One region of the Carnobacterium divergens DSM 20623 genome, then DNA from elsewhere that is predicted to be linked to it. Evidence: predicted binding sites of a transcription regulator. Region 1 holds the regulator's gene; the other holds the start of a gene.
What was found. Region 1 encodes HrcA, which represses chaperone genes, less so after heat shock. Its sites were predicted from a motif close to TTAGCACTCNNNNNNNNNGAGTGCTAA; they were not measured.
Positions count from the first base shown of each region.

Region 1 (11,894 bases):
CACAGCTGCTTGAATCGGTACTTCAAATTGTTGACGTGGAATCAAGGCTTTTAATTTTTCAACAATGATTTTTCCACGTTCATAAGCAAAGTCACGATGGACGATAAAGCTTAATGCATCGACTTTTTCAGTGTTTAACATAATATCCATCTTAACAAGTTTGCTTGGACGGTAGCCAATTAAATCGTAATCTAACGAAGCATAGCCCTTGGTACTTGATTTTAATTTATCAAAGAAATCATAAACAATCTCTGATAAAGGAATTTCGTAAACAACATTTACACGGTACTCATCTAAATAATCCATGGTCATAAACTCGCCACGTTTGCGTTGAGAAATTTCCATAACGGCTCCAACAAATTCATTTGGTACCATAATACTTGCTTTTACATAAGGTTCTTCAACGGTTTCAATCACACCTGGTTCTGGCATGTCTGCTGGGTTATCCACGATCAGAGTCGAACCGTCTGTTAAGTTTACTTGATAAATAACGGATGGTGCAGTTGTAATTAAATCTAAATCAAATTCACGCTCTAAACGTTCTTGAATAACATCCATATGAAGCAAGCCTAAGAAACCACAACGGAAACCAAAGCCTAATGCTTGTGATGTTTCTGCTTCAAATTGTAAGGCTGCATCGTTTAATTGCAAACGTTCTAAAGCTTCACGTAAATCATTGTAGCGGGAAGAATCAATTGGATACAGGCCACAGTAAACCATTGGATTCATTTTACGATAGCCAGGTAAAGCTTCCGTTGCAGGATTTACTACAGAAGTAATGGTATCTCCAACTTGAGTGTCTTTAACTGTTTTGATACTGGCTGTAATATAGCCAACATCTCCTACCATTAAAAAGTCACGTTTGATGGTTTTTGGTGAAAAAATACCCACTTCAGCAACTTCAAATGTTGCGCCATTGCTCATCATTTTGATTTTATCTCCAGGTTTTACAGTACCATCTACAATTCTTACGTTTAAAATAACGCCACGATAAGAGTCATATACTGAATCAAAAATTAGCGCTTTTAAGGGTGCGTCTAAATCACCTGTTGGTGCAGGAACTTTTTCTACAATTTGTTCAAGAATATCTTCGATTCCAATGCCTGCTTTTGCGCTAGCTAAAACAGCTTCACTTGCATCAATTCCAATTACGTCTTCAATTTCACCACGAACTCGTTCTGGATCAGCTGCGGGTAAATCAATTTTATTGATGACTGGGATAATTTCTAAGTCGTTATCTAAGGCTAAATAGACGTTAGCCAACGTTTGAGCTTCAATCCCTTGTGCAGCATCAACTACTAATACGGCTCCTTCACATGCCGCTAAACTGCGTGAAACTTCATAAGTAAAATCCACATGTCCTGGTGTATCTATTAGATGAAAAGTATATTCGTTTCCATCCTTAGCTGTATATTTAAGTTCAACTGCGTTTAATTTGATTGTAATCCCGCGTTCTCTTTCTAAATCCATTGAATCTAGTAGTTGCGCTTGCATGTCTCGATCCGCTACGGTGTTTGTTTTTTCTAAAATTCGATCGGCTAAAGTCGATTTCCCATGGTCAATATGAGCGATGATGGAAAAATTTCGAATTTGCGATTGGCGCTGTTTCATTTCATCTCTATTCATTCTATTTAGTGCCTACTTTCATTATTTATTCCAAAAAGTGTCATTGTAAATTATACCAATGAAACACAGTAAATACAAGAAAAGTTCAAATTGGAGCTACGTTTTTCTTCAAAAAAAGCCAGCCTGTCACTACTTAAGGGAACAGGCTAGCTCATTTTCTTATTTTCTTTTTTTCTTGCCTTCTGATTTAAAGGCATCTTTGACTTTATCAAAAATATTGGTTTCTTGTTCACTCACTTCAATTCCACTCGCTTTGGCAAATTCTCGCATTGCTTGAACTTGTTGCTCAGATAGGTTTTTCGGTGTAATGACTTGAACTTTCACGTGTTGGTCTCCAGTACCGGTTCCTCTCAATTTAGGCGCACCCTTACCTTTTAGGCGGAAGTTTGTTCCTGTTTGAGTTCCTGCTGGGACTTTTAATTTAATTTTCCCGTGAACGGTTGGGACTTCAATTTCGTCGCCAAGGGCTGCTTGTACAAAGCTAATTGGCAAGTCATAGAAAATTTCAGATCCATCACGATCAAATAAGTCGCTTTCTTCAACACGGAAGACAACATAAAGATCCCCATGAGGTCCACCATTGATACCGGCTTCCCCTTGACCTTGTAAACGCATTTGTTGACCGTCTTCCACACCTGCTGGTACAGTAACTTTTACGCTATGCGCTTCTTTAACATGGCCTGAACCATGACATGTCGGACATTTTTCTTTGATTTCTTTTCCTGAACCATGACACACATCACAGGTTTGACGTGTCATAACGCGTCCAAGTGGTGTATTCCGTTCTACATTAATTGAACCGGCTCCATGACATTTCGAACAAGTTACGGGTTCTGTCCCTGGTTTTGCACCGTTTCCGTGACATGTTCCACATTCATCTTCACGATTGTATTTGATGGTAGATTCTTTTCCAAAAATCGCCTCTTCAAATTTTAAATTCATCGTGTATTGTAAATCTTCACCTTGTCTTGGCGCATTTGGATTGGATTGACGACCACCTCCGCCAAAGAATGATTCGAAGATATCTTCAAATCCGCCTCCGCCAAAGCCACCACCGAAACCACTTCCGCCAAAACCGCCACCAAAGCCTCCGCCAGCACCAAAGTTAGGATCTGTACTTGCATGTCCATATTGATCATAGGCTGCACGTTTATCCGCATCACTTAATACTTCATAGGCTTCTGCGATTTCCTTAAACTTATCTTCTGCTCCAGCTTCTTGGTTGATATCTGGATGAAATTGTTTTGATAATTTACGATATGCTTTTTTAATATCTGCATCAGTTGCGTCTTTTGCAACACCTAACACTTCATAATAATCTCTCTTTGCCATTGCTTTCCCTCCATCGTTACGTAAACATAATCTTTTGATTGAATAGACTGATACGTCCGACTATCGTTTAAAATCATAACACATCTAGAAGAAAAAGCCAAAAGCATTTTGCCTTGGCTTTTTCTTCTTTAATCTGTATTAAATTATTTGTTGTCGTCTACTTCTTCAAAATCAGCATCGACTACATCATCAGCGCCACCTTGAGCAGCTTCTGGGTTTTCTTCTGCTTGTTGTTGTGCAGCTTGTTCATATAGTTTAACTGTTAATGCTTGAACGATTTCGTTAAGAGCATCGCGTTTTGTTTTCATTGCTTCGATGTCGTTTGCTTCAACAGCCGCTTTTAATTCATCGCGTGCTTCTTCTGCTTTTTTAACTTCGTCAGCATCTACTTTGCCTTCTAATTCAGTTAATGTTTTATCAACTGAGAATAACAATTGGTCTACATCATTACGTAAATCAACTTCTTCTTTACGAGCTTTATCTGCTTCAGCATTTGCTTCCGCGTCTTTTACCATACGATCGATTTCGTCGTCTGATAAGCCTGATGAAGATTTGATTGTAATTGTTTGTTCTTTACCAGTCCCCATGTCTTTTGCACGTACGTTTACGATACCATTTTTATCGATATCAAAAGATACTTCGATTTGTGGAACGCCACGTGGTGCTGCTGGAATATCTGTTAATTGGAAACGACCTAATGTTTTGTTATCTGCTGCCATTGGACGTTCACCTTGTAATACGTGTACATCTACTGCTGGTTGGTTATCTGCTGCAGTTGAGAATACTTGAGATTTTGAAGTTGGGATTGTTGTGTTACGGTCAATTAATTTAGTGAACACGCCACCCATTGTTTCAATACCAAGTGATAATGGAGTTACGTCAAGTAACACGATATCTTTAACGTCACCTGTGATAACGCCACCTTGGATTGCTGCACCCATCGCTACAACTTCATCTGGGTTAACTGATTTATTTGGTTCTTGATTTGTTTCTTTTTTAACAGCTTCAACAACTGCTGGAATACGAGTTGATCCACCAACTAAGATCACTTCATCAATTTCGCTTGCTGATAAACCAGCATCTTTAAGAGCTTGACGAACTGGACCTTTCGTACGATCTACTAAGTCATGTGTTAATTCATCAAATTTAGCACGAGTTAAGTTCATTTCTAAGTGTAATGGGCCTGCTTCGCCTGCTGTGATAAATGGTAAGCTGATTTGAGTTGAAGTTACACCTGATAAATCTTTTTTCGCTTTTTCAGCTGCATCTTTCAAACGTTGAACGGCCATTTTGTCGTTTGATAAATCAATGCCGTTTTCTTTTTTGAATTCTGCAACCATGTAATCGATGATTTTGTTATCAAAGTCATCTCCACCTAGTTTGTTGTCACCAGCTGTTGACAATACGTCAAACACGCCGTCACCTAATTCAAGGATAGATACGTCAAAAGTACCGCCACCTAAGTCAAATACTAATACTTTTTCATCTTTGTCTGTTTTATCTAAACCGTAAGCTAATGCTGCTGCAGTTGGTTCGTTAACAATACGCTCTACTTCTAAACCAGCGATTTTACCAGCGTCTTTTGTTGCTTGACGTTGTGCATCATTGAAGTAAGCTGGAACTGTAATAACAGCTTTATCAACTTTTTCACCTAGATATTCTTCAGCAAATCCTTTTAAATATTGTAACGTCATAGCTGAAATTTCTTGTGGTGTATATTTTTTACCTTCAACTTCAACTGTATAACCGTCTTCACCAATATGGCGTTTAATAGAAGCAATTGTATTTGGGTTTGTTACTGCTTGACGTTTTGCAACTTCACCTACTTGGATTTCTCCGTTTTTAAATGATACTACTGAAGGTGTTGTGCGGTTTCCTTCTGGATTCGCAATAATTTTTGCTTCTCCGCCTTCTAATACTGCTACTGCTGAGTTTGTTGTTCCTAAATCGATTCCGATAATTTTACTCATTTTAAATTCCCTCTTTACTAGTTATTTTTTAGTTTGTTCGCTGATAAAAATCAGCTTATCCGTTTTTTAGTTAAAACTTATTGTGACACAATAACCATTGCAGGACGCAATACGCGATCCTTCAAGATATACCCTTTTTGTAGAACGTTTACGACAGTATCTGTGGCTTGACCGTCTTCTGCCGGCACTGTCTGTACTGCTTGATGGAAATTTGGATCAAAGCTTTCACCAACTGGGTTAATCTCTTCAATTCCTTCACTTTTCAAGGCTGTTCTAAAGGTATTCATGACCATTTCTAAGCCTTTTTTCAAGCTTTCTCCTTGTTCATCACTCACTTCTATTGCCATCGCGCGTTCCAAGTTATCAATCACTGGTAACAATTCTTTGGCAATGTCTTGTGAACGGTATTTCGCTGCGTCTTCGCGTTCTTTTTGATTACGCTTGCGCATGTTTGCCATTTCTGCTTGAATGCGTAGATAGCGATCTTCCATGTCACTAAAGGCTGCTTTTGCTTCAGTTAATTCATCCACTGGAGCTGTTTCTTGCTCGTCCTTTTCTGGTTCTTCAACGGAAGTTACTTCATCTATTTCATCCATGCTTGCTTTGATTTCTTCATCTAATTTTTCTTCTTGGAAACTTTCATTTTTCTTGTTAGACACGACAAAATCTCCTTTTTAAATTATTTTTCCATTCCTTGGTAATAATCCATCATTTTCTGTGAAAGCTCATTTCTAAAAGCATCGACTAATCCAATCATTCTTGAATACGGCATACTCGTTGGTCCTAACAGAGCAATCGTTCCCGTTCCATGTCCCATTACACTATAAGTTGCTGTAATTAAACTAAAATCTTGAAACAAGGTATTCTCTAGCTCTTGCCCAATCCTGACTTCGATTCCTTCTTGATTTTGGGTAATCAGCGAGGCTAAACCTGAATCTTTTTCCATCAGTGTATAGATCGACTTAAATTTTTCGACATCAAGTGCATTTGAAAAATCTAAGATATTCATGCGACCTCCAACAAAGACTCGTTCTTTAGCGGCTTTCATGATGATGTCATCAAATACATCTAGAATTCCAGATGGCGTACGAACATACTTTTGAATCAGCTGTGGAATTTCTGTTTTTAGTTTTTGATAAACTAGAACCAGAGGATATCCAATCAATTCATCATTAAAGATTGCAACAATCTTTTCTAATTCGTAACTATTGATGTTTTTTGGCAAATTAAAAATTTGATTTTCAACGTGCCCTTTATCTGTTACCAAGATGGCCATTACTTGGAAATTACTTAATGGAACTAAGCGAAAACCAGTTAATTTACTGTCTTTCAGCTCAGGACCTAACGTAATTGCCGTGTAACTGGTTAGGTTTGACAAAACTTCAGCAGATTGTGCAACGATTTCATCTAATTCGTGAAAAGGTGAATTGAAGGATGACTTGATGGTTGCAAGATCTTTTGAATTGACTTTGTCTGGGTGTACTAAATGATCCACATAGAAACGATAGCCTTTTATTGACGGAATCCGTCCAGAAGAAGAATGTGTTTTTTCAATGTAACCAAGCTCTTCTAAGCGCCCCATCTCATTACGGATCGTCGCTGAACTAAAATCTAGTCCTGCCTCATTCATCAAAGTTTTAGACCCAACAGGATTTCCAAAATCTGTATACAATCGAATAATTGATTTGAGAATCAGGATCTGTCTTTCTGTTAACATTTGGTTCACCTCTTTTTAGCACTTAACAACAACGAGTGCTAATACATTTATTAATTTAACAAATTAGTCAGACTTTGTCAACAATATTCCCTTATTTTTTTACGAGTTTTTCCCAAAAATAGTTAAAATCCTACTTAGTACCTAGAAAGCTCTACGTACTAAGCAGGATAAGCATTGTCACTCTTTGCTTACTGTTTTTCGACTTTTAAAAATTGATTGTTTTCAAAGTAACACATGTAGCAATTTTCTTGAGGATTGAGTAAAAGATCCTTCAGTACAAATGGAATATTATCTGGCATTCCTTGATTTTTAGAATCAAAAATCCAATCAATTTCTTTAAAGTCTAAAATTCCTTCTCTCGTAGCGAGTGGTGTTGAAAAATATTCTTTTTCTGGTAACTCCGTTAGAAACAGGTGTAGACCACCTGTGATTTCGTGATCTACGGTCCAAAGAAGTTTGCCGCCATAAAAAAGTTCACTTACGTCAATTGTTGTTTCTTCTTTTATTTCTCGAATCGCAGAATTTAATGGCGTTTCTCCCACTTCAATTTTTCCGCCAACTCCATTCCACCGCCCCATCCATGGATTTTTTTGTCGATTAAGTAGCAGGACTTTGGTGCCCTGTTTTAAAAAACATAATGTGTACCATTGCATAAATATGCCTTCTTTCATCTTTTAAGTTAACGATTATATAGTAGTTCATTAACTTCTATTATATCGTATTTTATGTAATTAGAAATAAAAAAGAAGAGAAACTAATTCTCTTCTTTCATTAAATGGTAGATTGATTGATACAGGGAAACTGGAATTTCAAAATGTCCAAATCTTAACTTCGATCGTTGGGTTGTCCATTCAGTTAATTGATTTAATGCTACCAATGTCACTTCTTTAAGACCTTCTTCATAAACTACATTTCTTCTAAAGGGGACAAAACCTGGTGCCATTTCAAAAGAATAGACTTCTTCATCTACCACCGTTCCAACTGCAATAATTTTTTGGTACGGTTGTGTGTCATTCCTATCCAACTTAGGTGAATAATAGAGAATTCGATCCCCTTTTTTCATTTTTATTAAAGGGGCTTTTTTACCATGACATAGTTGACAAAATCCATCTTGAATTCCTAATAAAACATGGTTTTTCGAAGCTACTCCAATCCAATAGTTAGTCATTATTTCCCTCCTCTGTAAGAAGATGCAGGAGCGCATTAAATTGTTCTTCATTAGCTCCAAGTTTTGAAAAAAATAACTTATCAATCTGTTCAACTATTTTTAAAGCCTTGTTAAGTTTACTCCTTCCAATTGAAGTAAGCATGACAACTTTGGCTCTTGTATCAATTTTAGAATGACTTCGTTGTATCAACTGTTGTTTTTCTAAATTTTTTAGAATTGTCGAAACGGTCATCACATCTATATCTGATTTTTTAGAAATTTCAATTTGCTTGATTTCATTTTTTGACTGTTCCAAATAGCCTAATGATGCTAAAACAACAAATTGAGGATGGGTAATTCCAATTGCTGCTAACTCTGTTTTAATTTTCTTATGCCAATTATTGTAAGCCTTAATAAAGGATAATCCAATTGATTGGGAAGAGTCTTCTTTAAAGTTAGAATTAAATTGCTTCATTTAAATTACCTCGGATAAACTAAAAACAGATGCTGGAACATCTGAAAATACTTGAGATAAAAATGCTAATGCTTCTTTGTTTTCTTTTCCTGTTAAACTAGCAAATTCAACGGAGTGTCGAACAATCGTTTTTCCCTCAATAGGAATCAATTCATGATTAAAATATAAAGAACCTAAATTAGGTATCTCAGTCTTGTCACAAAAGCTCTGATTTCCCGTTACTTCCACAAGCTCAAATTCCATTGGTTGTTGACCTTCTAACGTCATGATTCCAGTTGTTCCTTGTTCAAAAGCTCCTTTTAATTCAATTGCACTTAAATTATCTTCCCATTTAAACCAATTAGTAACTTCTGAATAAAATGGCCAAATTTTTTCTGGTGTTTTTGTAGTGATTAACTCAAATGAAAATTTCATTTTATATCCTCCTAACGAACATAGTAATTACACTTATAATATAACTCTTTACTATTCGGTTGTCAACATAAAAAAAGCTCTTGCTCCTTAAGAACAAAAACTTTTTTTAGTAAGCAATATTTTAGATTTAATTTCAATCTTTTTTAGCAAGATAATCCTGATAATCACCAAGATACATTGTTGTTTTTTTGGGGGTCAACTCTAATACATGAGTTGCCAATTTATTGATAAAATAGCGATCATGAGATACAAAGAAAATAGTTCCTTCAAAGTTAATTAATGATTTTTCCAACATATCTTTAGTTGCTAAATCTAAATGATTGGTTGGTTCATCTAAAATTAAAACATTTGGTTTGGCTAACATCAATTTAGCAAAAATTAATTTCCCTTTTTCACCACCGCTTAAATCTTTGATTCGTTTTTCAACATTTTCTTGCGTAAATAACAGGCTAGCCAATGTTTGTCTAACTGTTAAATCATCTTCCTCGGGAAATGTTTGACGCATTTCTTCCAATACAGTTAACTCAGGGGTTAATGATTGAAATTCTTGGTCATAGTACCCTATTTTAGTATTGCCTCCCCATTTTATTGAGCCTTCAGCATAGGGCAACTCCTTAATAATTGATTTTAACAAGGTTGATTTGCCGACTCCATTACTACCTAATAAAGCAACCCGATCGCCTCGCTCTATTTTAAATTGAACATTTTCTAGTAATAACTCATTTGGTTTAACTGATAGTGCAACATCTTCAAGTGCTAGAACAGCTTTATGAGAAGGGTACTCCATTTCAAAATTTAAATAAGCACTTTTTAAAGAAGCTAGTGGGGCATCGATACGATCGATTCGATTTAGTTGTTTTTGTTTATTTTTAGCACTTTTAGCTGAGGTTGCTCGAACTATATGCTTTTCAACGTATGTCTCAAGACGTTTCACTTCTTTTTCTTGTTGCTTAAATCTTGACCACTGAAGTTGTTCATTTTTTTCTTTTTGACTGACATAGCTCGAATAATTCCCTTTGTAACGAGTGATTTGGTGTCTTTCCAACTCAACAACCGATTGGATAAATTTATCTAAGAAATAGCGGTCGTGTGATACTACTAAAATAGCACCGCGATATTGAAACAGGAAATTCTCCAGCCATAAAATGGCTTCTAAATCCAAATGATTGGTTGGTTCATCTAAAACCAATAGATCAGGCTCTTCTAGTAATTGTTTGGCTAAAGACAATTTAGTCTTTTGTCCGCCACTTAATTGTTGGATTTTAGTTTCTTTTAAAGAATTGAATCCCATTCCTGAAATAATAGAATCAATTTTAGCTTCAAATTCATATCCACCAAGCATTGCAAAGGATTCCGTTATTTGACCGTATTGAGTTAAAAGGGTCTCTAAATCTTGTGTTTCTGATTGGCTCATTTGAACTTCAAGCCGCTGTATTTCCTGTTGCAATTGAATCAATCCACTAAAAACCGTCGTTAATTCTTCTTTGATTGTATTTGTCATAGTCAAATCTGACATCTGCTTAACAAAACCAATTTTACGGTGTGGATTCCGATAAATTGATCCTTCACTTATTTCCATCTCATTCATTAATAAACTTAATAAAGTTGATTTGCCTGAACCGTTGACTCCAACTAATCCAATTTTTTCGCCTTCCTCAATTTTAAAGTTGATTTTATTTAAAATCGTGTTGCCATCGAAATATTTTGTTACAGAATTTAATTGTACTAACATTTGTTCATCTCCTAGTTAATTGTTTTTAAATGACTAGAGATGAGCAAGCCGATGATTATTTATTGCTTTTATCGAATAACTCATCTCAAAGGAGATTCGTCTTTCCACAATGAAGCAATGGTAAATTGTTCCCGATATTAAACACAAATTGAAGTTCAATTGTTGTTTTCATTCTTAAGCCCCCCTACTCATAGATTCTTCCTTATCTTAACTCGTTAAAATAGAAATAACAAGAATTGACATTTTTTAATGAGTTGATACTCTGAGACAAAAAAAAACTAAAACTCCCTGATTCAGGTAAGTTTTAGTCGTTATTTTTATTTAGGGCTGCTTAGTAAAAAAGCTTGGAAAACTTCATTTCCTAAAAATTTCCCTTTTTCTGTTAATCGAATTTTATCAAGGGTAACTTCAAGCAACCCATCTGCTACAAGACTGTCGATAACCTCTTGATAGACTTCAAAAACGGACACCTGAAATTTATCAAAAAAGTGTTGAATTGAAACGCCTTCTAGTTTTCTCAATCCTAAAAACATTTCTTCTTCAATTTTTTCTTCAATCGATAATTGTTGGGTTCTTAAGATAGGCAACCGATTTTTTCTAAGGGGCTCTAAATACTGTTGAATCGGCCCGTTATTTTGATAACGGTGCCCTCCTAAATAACCATGAGCACCTGCACCAAACCCATAATATTTTTCATTTTTCCAATAAATTAAATTGTGCTGAGATTCATATCCAGGTAATGCATAGTTACTGATTTCATACTGTTTACGCCCTTTTTCAGCCATTAAATCAATCGCCATCTGATACATGTTCGCCTCTTCATCTTCAGTTGGCAACGGCAATTTCCCTTGTCGCATCAAATTGTAAAAAATCGTTTTATTTTCTAAAATCAATGAGTACGTAGAGTAATGTGGCAATTCTAATTCTAAAGCTTTTACTAGGCTATTGTTAAAATCAGCTTCTGTTTGGCCTGGCAGACGATAAATTAAATCAATACTAATATTTTCAAATCCTACTTGTCGTGCGTTCGCAATGGACTGATAGACATCCTTCACTTTATGAATACGTCCTATTTTTTTGAGTAAATCGTCATTGAAAGACTGAACCCCCATACTTAGACGATTGACACCATGATCATGTAGAACTTTCAATTTATCAACTGACAAATCTCCTGGATTGGCTTCAAAAGTAAATTCGTTTCCCATTTGAAAGGGAAGAATTTCTTTCATTCCAGTTAGCAATCGATCTAATTGTTTTTCATTTAAGGTAGTTGGTGTACCTCCACCAACATAGATCGTCTCAATTTTTTCATCTGGCGTTTGAGCCATTGTCAATTGCATTTCTCTTAAAAGCATTTCAACATATTCATCTACTGGTTGCCCTTCTAAAAAGACTTTATTAAAGTCACAGTAGAAACAAATATGTTCACAAAAAGGAATATGAATATAAGTTGCTGTCATGAGTTCACGTTCCTTTCCTTA
Region 1 is NZ_JQLO01000001.1:1,068,340-1,080,233, forward strand. It holds gene lepA (translation elongation factor 4) at 1-1,626, opposite strand, end outside; gene dnaJ (molecular chaperone DnaJ) at 1,786-2,958, opposite strand; gene dnaK (molecular chaperone DnaK) at 3,102-4,928, opposite strand; gene grpE (nucleotide exchange factor GrpE) at 5,006-5,587, opposite strand; gene hrcA (heat-inducible transcriptional repressor HrcA) at 5,608-6,645, opposite strand; gene BR52_RS05260 (NUDIX hydrolase) at 6,834-7,298, opposite strand; gene BR52_RS05265 (EVE domain-containing protein) at 7,400-7,813, opposite strand; gene BR52_RS05270 (MarR family winged helix-turn-helix transcriptional regulator) at 7,806-8,267, opposite strand; gene BR52_RS05275 (SRPBCC family protein) at 8,268-8,681, opposite strand; gene BR52_RS05280 (ABC-F family ATP-binding cassette domain-containing protein) at 8,815-10,413, opposite strand; gene hemW (radical SAM family heme chaperone HemW) at 10,731-11,873, opposite strand; gene ribF (riboflavin biosynthesis protein RibF) at 11,892-11,894, opposite strand, start outside.

Region 2 (11,894 bases), 700 kb from region 1:
TTGCAAGTAAAACAATTAATAAGGTATAACCAAATCCAATTGTAATCAATAATAAGGCGATGATTAGCCCAATCAAAAGGCCAATAATACGTCCCCGATATGGATACCATGATTCTGGTGGTTGCATCTTTGTTGACCTCCTTTTAGACTACTCTTGGGGAATGGCTCGATTTTGCTGTGCCATTCGTTGCGTGGGCTTCACTAATCTTCACATTAACAGATTTGACTGGAACCTCTAATGCTCTTTGAATGCTTTCTTCAACACGTTGTTGTATCTCTTTTCCTAGAGTAGGTAATTTTTCTGCGTCAACTACTGTTGCTTTAACTGTAATTGTGGCAGTTTTTGCTTTTCTCTTCAATTTTGCATGAACTTCAGGATTTTTCGCATCTGTCAGATCGCTAAAAGATTGTCTAGCGGTGGATTCGATTGTTTTTTTAGAAATATCGATATCGCCCATCCCAGTTTTGATTGTTAAAAATTTATCTGAAGTTGGAACAAAAATTGCGGTTAACAACAAAATTAAAAAGAAAAGTCCTAGTATAATTGAAACAACCACAACAGTATATGAAAACCATAATCCGTTTTGCCATAAATGACTTGCAAAATTAGAGAGATAAGGAACTGGATAAGCCATTGAAGCAAAAGTGGTCATCGAAAGCAATCCAATGATTGAAATGAAAATTAATATAAATCGATTAAATTTATTCATCAAAATCCTCCTTTCCTTTAAGTTGTGTCTGAAATGTGAACCACGTCTATAAGAAAAGCTTAACGGTTTTTTTATTTAAAATCAACTAATTGCACTTATAGAAAAAAGATTAAGTATAAAATAAAAAGCGTTGTATATTGTTAAATAAAAAGTATATAAGGTGAAAAATCACCTAGAAACTTAAGAGTTAACTTAATCTTTAAAACAAACTATGATAAAATAGAAGAACGATTAAAGTAAAATGGAGAGGGGCTAGAAAATGAATATATTAGCAATTGATAGTTCCAATCAAGTGATGAGCGTTGCTGTATTAAATGACAGCAAGATAGTTGGAGAAATCACAACAAATGTGAAACGAAACCATAGTGAGAGCTTAATGCCAGCAATTGATGAAGTTATCAAAATGGCGCATTTAAAGCCAAATGAATTAGATCGAATAGCAGTAGCAATGGGTCCAGGTTCATATACCGGTTTGCGAATTGGTGTAACGATTGCAAAAACACTCGCTTGGACCTTAAATAAAGATTTAGTGGGAATCTCTAGCTTAAAAGTATTAGCAGCAAATTGTGAAAACTCTTCTCGCTATCTCGTTCCTATAATGGATGCTAGAAGAGGCAATATTTATACAGGATTGTATCAATGGGTTAATGGTGAATTAGAAGCTGTGGAACCAGAAAAACACTGTTCGGCAGAAAAATGGGCAGAGCATTTGGCAACACTACAGGGAGAGTTCGAAATTGTAGGGGAAGATTGGGAGTTGTATCAACAAATCTTTGAAGAAAAATTAGGACATCGAGTAATGGCTGCGCCTTTAAAAGATCGAATACCAAAAGCAAGTGTTCTTGGCCTATTAAGCAGATCTGCTGAAACTAGCGATCCACATACATTCGTTCCTAATTATTTAAAATATGCTGAAGCAGAAGAGAATTGGCGAAAGGCTCATCCAGATCAGCTGGAGGAAAGCTATGTTGAAAAAATTTAAAAATTGGCTATTACAAAATGAACCGCCAATCCAGTTGAATCAACAACGAAAATTAAGTGAACGCGTCACATTAGTTCAAACTGAATTTCGTTTAACATCAACTTCAGATTGCTATACTTTAAAAATAGGAACAAGACAAGATATTTCAGATTTGATAAAAATTGAAAAACTAAGTTATGACGGAAAAGCACCGTGGAGTAAAATTGCTTTCGAACATGAAATGTCGGTTAATCAAAATTCGATTTATTTAATTATAAAAAATGCAGCTCAAGAAGCCGTTGGATTTATTGGCGCCTGGTTTGTGGAAGGGGAAGCTCATATTACAAATGTAGCGGTTCAACCAATCTATCAAAGAAGAGGCATTGGAAGATTGCTAATCACTGAATTGAAAAAAATAGCTATCAGCGAAAAACAAACTAAAATGAGTTTAGAAGTTCGAAAATCAAATAAAAATGCCCAGAGTCTTTATCATCAATTAGGATTTAGCGATGGAAAAATAAAACAATCCTATTACTCAGATGACCACGAAGATGCCTTAGAAATGGCACTTTCTTTAAATGAGTAGAAGTGGAAGGACGTTTCATGAAAAAAATCACTAAAAATGAACTTACATTAAATTCTATTAAAGCAACCCAATTTAATGAATTTGATTTGTACCAATTGGCAGATATCAGTTATGAACACGGTTCACCGTGGCAAATCCATGTGTTTAAAAATGATTTAGTATTAGCCTATGTCGACTATTTAGTCCTACATGACGAACATCAATTAATTGGATTTATCGGATATCGTCAAATTTTTGAAGAAATTGAAGTTACCAATATTGTGATCCATCCTACATTTAAAAAACAAGGCTTAGCACAATTATTGTTAACTTCATTAGTTGAAACCGTTGAAAATGCTGAAATGATTCATCTAGAAGTGCGTGTTTCAAATCGTCAAGGGATTCAACTATATGAAAAAAATGGCTTTAAAGAAATTGGAATAAGGCCAAACTATTATCAAAATCCTTATGAAGACGCTAAATTGATGCAATTAGAAATCAATCAAGAAAAGAGTGAAATAAATGTCTAAAGAGAGCAATTTGATCTTAGCAATTGAAACGAGTTGTGATGAAACGAGTGCAGCCGTGATTAAAGATGGAAAAGAGATTTGTTCAAATATAGTCGCTTCTCAAATTAAAAGTCACATGCGTTTTGGCGGAGTTGTTCCTGAAATTGCAAGTAGACATCACGTTGAACAAATTACGCAATGTATTGAAGAAGCCATGAAGGAAGCCAATGTAACCTATGAAGGCTTAAGCGGGGTAGCAGTCACAGAAGGTCCTGGTTTAGTAGGTGCCTTGCTTATTGGAGTAAATGCTGCAAAAGCCATCGCCTTTGCGCATCAATTGCCTTTGATACCTGTAAATCATATGGCAGGTCATATCTATGCCAACCGTTTAATTGAACCACTGACTTTTCCACTACTAGCTTTAGTTGTTAGTGGAGGACATACCGAACTTGTGTATATGGAAAAAGATGGAGACTATCAGATAATTGGTGAAACAAGAGATGATGCAAGTGGTGAGGCATATGATAAAGTCGGACGAGTTCTTGGCTTAACCTATCCTGGTGGAAAACGAATTGATGAAATGGCAAAAATGGGATCAGATACCTTCCATTTTCCTCGTGGAATGATCAAAGAAAATAACTATGATTTTAGTTTTAGCGGTCTAAAAAGTGCCTTCATCAATACGGTGCACAATGCCGAACAAAAAGGTGAGACGTTAAATCAGTTTGACTTGGCTGCAAGTTTTCAAGCAAGTGTAATCGATGTATTGGTTAGTAAGACACTTAAAGCAATTCGTGAATATCCAGTGAAACAATTAGTTTTAGCAGGTGGCGTGGCAGCAAACCATGGTCTTAGAGCAGAGCTAACAAATAGAATGAATCAAGAATTCCCATCCATTCGTTTATCGATTCCGCCACTTTCTTTATGTGGCGATAATGCAGCTATGATTGGTGCAGCTGCATATGTAGAATTCAATTCAGGAAATTTTTCAGGATACGATTTAAATGCTAAACCGGGACTTTCTTTTGAAATGATGAAATGAGAATAGAAAAAAGCATGAAAGCCATTTTTTAAATGACAATTTCATGCTTTTTTTATGGGATTCTGCTTAGTTTCCTAAATCTTCAAGAGCCAGACTTTGTTCTTCCCATTCATTTATAATGGTTTCGTGTTGTTCTTTTAATTGTCCTAATTGTTGATTGATTTCTTGCACTTCTAAATGGTCGCCATAGACTTCAGGTAAAGTTAACTGTGTTTCCAAAGTTTCGATGGTTGCTTCTAAAGTGGCCATCTCATTTTCTAATGTTTCAATGCGGCGCGTGAGTTGGCGAATTAGTTTTTGCTCTTCTTTGCCTATTTGATAATGTTCTTTAGTTCCTGAATCAGTCACTTGCTCTTGAAGTGGCTGTTTTTTTAAAGCTTCTTCTTCCGCGAGCAAACGCAATTCTTCTTCTTCCGCTTTTTTTTCTAAATAATAATCATAATCCCCTAAATAAAGCTTACTTCCAGTAGTAGAAAGCTCAACAACGGTGGTTGCAATCCGATTAATAAAGTAACGGTCATGGGAAACAAAAAGAATCGTGCCGGGGAAATCTATTAAAGCATTTTCCAAGACTTCTTTGCTATCAATGTCTAAATGGTTGGTTGGTTCATCTAAAACCAAGAAGTTGTCTTGTTCCATAGAAAGTTTAGCTAAAGCTAATCGAGCTTTTTCGCCACCACTTAATGTAGAAACAACTTTTTCGACATCTTCACCTGTAAATAAAAAGCTTCCTAAAATACTGCGGATATCTTTTTCTGGAGTTGTAGGATGTTCATCCCAAAGTTCAGCTAAGACGGTTTTTCCTGAACTAAGGTTCGCTTGTTCTTGGTCATAATACCCAAGAGTCACATTTGCACCAAGATGTTTTGTACCTTGAATTAAAGGCAGTTCATCGACCAATGATTTTAAAAGGGTAGATTTGCCAATTCCATTTGGTCCAACTAAAGCGATAGCGTCTGTTTTTCGAATGTCTAATTGGATTGGACTAGAAATAATGGTTTCTTGATACCCAATTGCTCCATTCTCTAATGATAAGACCACATTGCCACTTTCTTTTTCAGGTTGAAATCTAAAACGAGCTGACTTTTCATCCCCAAGAGGTCGGTCCATCCGTTCCATTTTATTTAATTGTTTACGTCTACTCTGAGCACGTTTTGTCGTAGAGGCACGGGCTAAATTCCGACTGACAAAATCTTCTAGTTTTGATATTTCAACTTGTTGCTTTTCAAACTCTTTCCACTCACGTTCTAAATTTGCTGCCTTTTGAGTGAGGTAATTTGTATAGTTGCCTTTATAATGGGTCATTTTTTGACGACTTATTTCATAAACTTCACGAGAAACTTTGTCTAAAAAATAACGGTCATGTGAAACAATCAAAAGTGCACCTTGATAGGTTTGTAGATAGTTTTCCAGCCAACTTAAGGTAGCGATGTCTAAATGGTTGGTGGGTTCATCCAAAATCAGCAAATCTTTTTTTTCTAATAATAATTTAGCTAAAGCTAATCGCGTTTTTTGTCCGCCAGAAAGTTGCGTGATTTTTTTTGAATAGTCCGCTTCAAAAAAATTGAATCCATGTAACACAGAACGAATTTCAGCTTCATAACCAAAGCCGTTTGCTTCATTAAAATCATGCTGCAACTGGTCATAGGAATCTAAAACTTTTTGGTAAGCATCGGCATTTTCTAGTAAGGATGGTTCTCCTAATTGTTCTTCTAAGTGACGCATTTTGGCTTCCATTTGAATGATGGGTTCAAAAACAGTCAACATCTCATCCCAGATACTTTTATCCGAATCTAAGCCTGAGTGTTGAGCCAAATAACCAATTGTAACCGTCTTTCCTTTAGATAAGCGACCAGCATCAGGCTCTTCAATTCCTGCAATTATTTTTAATAAAGTTGATTTTCCAGCACCATTACGACCTACTAAAGCAATTCTGGCATTGTCTTGTATTTCTAGTTGAATATTTTCAAAAAGCACATCTGCACCAAAATAACGTGCAACGGATTGTGTTTGTAATAAAATCATTTTCATTCCCTCACTTCATCTTCTACCTTCCTAGTGTAGCACAATTTAGCAGTGTGTTGAAATTGAAATCACAAGAAAAATTAAGTGAATCCAACTAGTGAAATAATTCACAATATAACGCTTGTGAATTTATTTGAATTATCAATCAATAATCCTAACAAATTAAGAAATTATTTGAGCAAAAAAGTAGTATAATATAGAAAAAATGCTATAATGATAATGCTTGGTGATTACTTAATGATTGTGAAGTAAATTCTTTTAAAATAGTTTTGTGAAAAAAAACAATAACTTTTTAAAATCAAGATACTATAAAATGTTGGGGGAAAGAAAGATGCCAAATCAAAAGATACCTAAGGCAACGGCAAAACGTTTGCCTATATATTACCGTTACTTACGTTTCTTACATGACGCTGGAAAAGATCGTGTTTCTTCTACTGAACTGAGTGATGCAGTCAAAGTTGACAGCGCAACAATCAGAAGAGACTTTTCTTATTTTGGTGCATTAGGAAAAAGAGGCTATGGATATGATGTTGAAGATCTATTGAACTTCTTTAGTAAAACATTGAATCAAGATCGTTTGACCAATGTCGCTTTAATTGGAGTAGGGAACTTAGGCCATGCCTTATTAAATTATAATTTCCATCAAAGCAATAACACTAGAATTAGTGCAGCCTTTGATGTAAATGAAGAGATTGTTGGAACGATTGCAAGTGGAGTACCAGTTTATCCAATGAGTGAGATGATTGAGCAATTGAAACTACAACAGATTGAAGTTGTCATTTTAACTGTCCCAGCACCTGTAGCTCAAGAAACTGTGAATGAATTAGTAGATGCTGGTGTAAAAGGCATTATGAACTTCACCCCACTGAGAATCTCAGTTCCAGATCATATTCGCGTTCAAAATGTGGATTTAACAAATGAATTGCAAACATTGATTTATTTCTTAGATCATTATACAGGTAATAATGACATCCTTGATTTAGAAGATTAAAAAAACGTTGAGAAAGAATTCTTTCTCAACGTTTTTTTAGTCTTTATTATGGTTTGTTATTTTCAAAAATAACTGTAACATTTTAGTTCCTCGAACAAAATCATTTGTTGCAATCACTACACAAAGAATTGAAAAGAATCCCCAGCCTGTACTTTTAACAAAATCAATCGTGAACCAAATAAAAACAGCAGCCATTACATAGTTGAAAATGATTTGAGTTAGAAAACTATTTTTACTCATTATTGATTTCCTTTCTATGCTCCTTTGTTAACTAACAACAAAGCAACTTATTTTAGTAGCACCATCTGAGAAATAAATACTAATGTATTCATTAACATATGTGCAATTATCGAAGTAGCAATATTTTTTGTTTTTACATATAGGAAGCAAAAAACAAATCCCATTGCTGAATAAAGCAAGATGTGTCCATCCATATGAATAAAGGCAAAGAGTAATGAGCTAATAACTGCAGCACCAACAACACCGGTTAAATCATAGAAAAAGCCGAAAATAACTTTCCTAAATACAAATTCTTCAAGAATCGGAGCAAAGATAGCGCCAGTAATTAAGAATAAAGGATACTTGTTTATGATTTCAATAATGTATTGTGTATTAGCAGAACCGGGGGGAATTTTTAAAACGGCTTGTTCGATTAAATTTGCAGTTATTTGAACAAAAATAGCTAAAAACATTCCTATAAAGCCCCACGATAAAACTTGTCCCTTTGAAACAGAAGGTTGAATAGTCAAACTATTTTTGATAGGAAACTTCTTATTTAAAAGTATCATAACTAAACTTCCTAGTATAAAGCAAGCGATAGTTGAGTAGATGATGACCGATGTTTTGGCATTACTTGGAACCAAACTCCCTAAAAGAGCGGGCAACGTTTGAGCGATAACATAGGTGACCAAAATTGTAATTGTTGAGTTTTTCATTTTAAACCTCATTTCTAAAATTCATCTTGTCATAACTATAGGTACCTTGTCATATTAATGTCTGTTGTAACAAAGCCCATTTTTTTGTATAGCGAAAGAGCAACTTCATTATGACCAAATACATGTAAACTAATTTTATCAAAATGCATTGTTTTTATTTCTTTTATAAGTGTCTCTATTGCTTTTGTGCCATAGCCTTTTCCTCTAAAAGGTTCAAAAATAACGAAATCATAAATAAATGCTGATTTTCCAGTTTTATCGTGATGAGCGTGAAACCATAAATAACCAATCTTACTTGAAAGGGAAGGTTCAATTATTGAAAATAAAAACTCGTTTTCAGTATGAATGCCTTTAGGTAGAAGCTCGTTGAAAGTTGTCGTTGCAAGCGCAATAGCCTCATCACCAGACCAGGTTCCAGCGGCTACTTTATCTTTTGCGTAATCCAAAATTGAAAAAGAGAGAAAATCATCAAAGTCAGATTGAATCATTTTTTTTAGTTGCATAATCAAGACTCCTTTATGACGAGAAATAGTGGTTTTATCCGCTGAAAAAACAAATTCAGTATACAGTATACCACACTTGCCATACTGTATGTTTTGGAAATAAAAAAAACAAAATCAAAATAAAAGAAATCCCAATGATTTGCAAATAGTAAGGAGTGAAAGGAGAAAAAAAGTTAACAAAATACTTGCATTCTATCCAAATTTTGATTAAGATAAAGAAGTGAGTTAGCACTCTTTGTGTATGAGTGCTAATAGAAACAAAAAGATAAATAAATGGAGGGATTTACGTGTTAAAACCATTAGGAGATCGTGTCATGATAGAAGTTGCTAAAGAGGAAGAAAAAACTGTTAGTGGGATCGTTTTACCAGGTTCAGCGCAGGAAAAACCTCAAACAGGGACGATTATCGCAGTTGGTGAAGGTCGTATTTTAGAAAATGGTACTAAGGTCGAGATGGCTGTTAAAGTTGGAGACGTTGTACTATTTGAAAAATATGCAGGAACTGAAGTTAAATATGATGGAAAAGAATATTTAGTCTTAAAAGAACACGATTTAGTAGCAATCGTTGGGTAACAATAAAAATAAAAAATTATGAGGTGAAAAATAATGGCTAAAGATATTAAATTTGCAGAAGACGCACGTGGCGCAATGCTTCGTGGAGTAGACATTTTGGCAGACACAGTTAAAGTAACATTAGGACCTAAAGGACGCAACGTTGTTTTAGAAAAATCATTCGGATCACCTTTGATTACAAATGATGGTGTGACGATTGCAAAAGAAATCGAATTAGAAAATCATTTCGAAAATATGGGAGCAAAACTTGTTTCAGAAGTTGCTTCAAAAACAAATGATATTGCTGGTGACGGAACAACTACAGCGACTGTTTTAACACAAGCAATTGTTCGAGAAGGATTAAAAAATGTTACTGCAGGAGCTAACCCAGTCGGTATTCGTCGTGGAATTGAATTGGCAACCAAAGCAGCAGTTGAAGAATTACATGCGATTTCAAAAGTAGTCGATTCAAAAGAAGCGATTGCACAAGTAGCAGCCATTTCTTCTGGTGATGACGAAATCGGTTCGTTAATTGCAGAAGCCATGGAAAAAGTTGGCAATGACGGCGTGATTACAATTGAAGAATCAAAAGGAATCGAGACCGAATTGGACGTTGTTGAAGGAATGCAATTTGACCGTGGGTATTTATCTCAATATATGGTAACAGACAATGATAAAATGGAAGCTGTTTTAGAAAATCCATATGTTTTGATTACAGATAAAAAAATTTCAAATATTCAAGATGTCTTGCCTTTGTTGGAACAAATTCTACAACAAGGTCGTCCATTGTTGATTATTGCGGATGATGTGGATGGTGAAGCCTTACCAACACTTGTTTTAAATAAATTACGCGGTACGTTTAATGTTGTTGCAGTCAAAGCTCCTGGATTTGGTGATCGTCGCAAAGCGATGTTAGAAGACATTGCAATTTTAACTGGTGGTACTGTTATTACAGAAGATCTAGGATTAGAATTGAAAGATACAACAATTGATCAATTAGGTCATGCAGGAAAAGCTGTAGTAACAAAAGATGCGACTACAATTGTTGAAGGAGCCGGAGCAAAAGAAGCCATCCAACAACGTGTAGCTATCATCAAATCACAAGCAGCTGAAACGACTTCAGAATTTGATAAAGAAAAATTACAAGAACGTTTAGCAAAACTTTCAGGAGGGGTAGCTGTTGTTAAAGTTGGAGCAGCTACTGAAACTGAATTAAAAGAACGTAAATTACGCATTGAAGATGCCTTGAATGCAACACGTGCTGCTGTTGAAGAAGGAATCGTAGCAGGTGGTGGAACGGCTTTAGTGAATGTACAAGCTAAAGTGGCTGAAATTGAAGCAGAAGGTGACGTAGCAACAGGAATTAAAATTGTCCTACGCTCGTTAGAAGAACCATTACGTCAAATCGTAACCAATGCTGGACTTGAAGGTTCGGTAATTGTGGATAAATTAAAACATGCTGATTTAGGTATCGGTTTTAATGCAGCGAATGGTGAATGGGTCAACATGGTTGAAGCTGGAATCGTTGATCCAACTAAAGTAACTCGCTCTGCTTTGCAAAATGCAGCAAGTGTAGCAGCATTGTTATTGACAACAGAAGCAGTTGTTGCTGACCAACCAACTCCAGACATGCCACCAATGGCCCCTGGAATGGACCCAAGTATGATGGGCGGCATGATGTAAAAAACTAAAGAAGAAACCTTTAATTAAAGGTTTCTTCTTTTTTATTTCTGAGGGTTTATGATTGCAAACGCATGTTATTAAGTCTATGATTAAATTATTAAAAGAAAGAAGGAATGCTCTATGGAAAAATCAAAAAAAATTCAAATTTTAAAAGATATTATTGATATAGAATCAGTTAATGGTAACGAAAAGGCCGTAGCTGATTATTTAGCTGATTTATTCAAAGAATATAAAATTTCAACAAAACAAGTAGCTTATGATACAGACAGAGATAATTTAGTAGCTGAGATTGGAAACGGCACATCAAAGGTATTGGCATTTTCAGGACATATGGATGTTGTAGCACCAGGTAATCTAGCAGACTGGACGACTGATCCTTTTAAAGCAGATGAGCGAGATGGAAAAATTTATGGTCGAGGTTCTTGCGATATGAAGAGTGGGCTAGCTGCAATGGTCATCGCAATGATTGAACTGGTGGAAGAAAAAACCGAATTGAATGGTAAAATAAAATTATTAGCTACCGTCGGAGAAGAAGTTGGAGAGCTTGGAGCAGCTCAATTAACAAAAGAAGGTTATGCAGATGATGTAACATCAATGATTATTGGTGAACCATCTGGATACCGTATCATTTACACACATCAAGGTTCAATTAATTTTAGCGTAGCGTCTAAAGGTAAAAGCTCTCATAGTTCAATGCCTAAATTGGGTATTAATGCAATCGATTATTTAATTGAATTTTACACTAAAGCGAATCATGAATTTAGAAAAACAGTTTATACAAATGATGTACTAGGTGATTTTATTTACAATGTTACGATGATATCTGGCGGAGAACAAATCAATAGTATTCCAGAAAAAGCAACGTTAGAAGGTAATATTCGTACAATTCCTGAATACGATAATCAAAAAACAATAGAAAAATTAAATGAAATAATTGAGGATTTGAATAAGGAAAAAGAATGCAATCTCACTTTAACGATTGAAGCCAACAAATTAGTTGTTAAAAGTGAACGAGATTCAGATATTGCCCACATTGCTCAAAAAATTGCTGAAACAAAGACCGGGCAAAAAGTACCATTACTTGGTATGCCTGGAACGACAGATGCAGCTGAATTTATTAAAGCAAAAAATACTTTCCCAATTATTGTTTTTGGACCAGGAAATGAAACGCCCCATCAAGTGAATGAATATGTGGATGTAGATAATTACTTGGATATGATTGAGGTTTATAAAGAGATTTCTAAAAAGTATTTATATATGTAATGATGTGAAAAAAAGATTTAGAATATTATAAGTATATTCTAAATCTTTTTTTTATTTAATTTAAAAGTTCAAAAAAATTTAATTTTTTTGAATAATTTTTCCCTAAAAGTATGTCATATTGAATTAAGCGATAATCTTCCATTACTTTTGAATTTA
Region 2 is NZ_JQLO01000001.1:1,772,973-1,784,866, reverse strand. It holds gene BR52_RS08630 (DUF2273 domain-containing protein) at 1-127, opposite strand, end outside; gene amaP (alkaline shock response membrane anchor protein AmaP) at 144-710, opposite strand; gene tsaB (tRNA (adenosine(37)-N6)-threonylcarbamoyltransferase complex dimerization subunit type 1 TsaB) at 970-1,692, shown strand; gene rimI (ribosomal protein S18-alanine N-acetyltransferase) at 1,676-2,257, shown strand; gene rimI (ribosomal protein S18-alanine N-acetyltransferase) at 2,275-2,766, shown strand; gene tsaD (tRNA (adenosine(37)-N6)-threonylcarbamoyltransferase complex transferase subunit TsaD) at 2,759-3,787, shown strand; gene BR52_RS08600 (ABC-F family ATP-binding cassette domain-containing protein) at 3,854-5,812, opposite strand; gene BR52_RS08595 (redox-sensing transcriptional repressor Rex) at 6,144-6,803, shown strand; gene BR52_RS08590 (YdiK family protein) at 6,840-7,043, opposite strand; gene BR52_RS08585 (CPBP family intramembrane glutamic endopeptidase) at 7,091-7,738, opposite strand; gene BR52_RS08580 (GNAT family N-acetyltransferase) at 7,774-8,241, opposite strand; gene groES (co-chaperone GroES) at 8,529-8,813, shown strand; gene groL (chaperonin GroEL) at 8,847-10,475, shown strand; gene BR52_RS08565 (ArgE/DapE family deacylase) at 10,596-11,738, shown strand; gene BR52_RS08560 (LTA synthase family protein) at 11,794-11,894, opposite strand, start outside.
Region 2: the regulator HrcA is predicted to act here: its motif matches at 8,467-8,493, upstream of groES (co-chaperone GroES).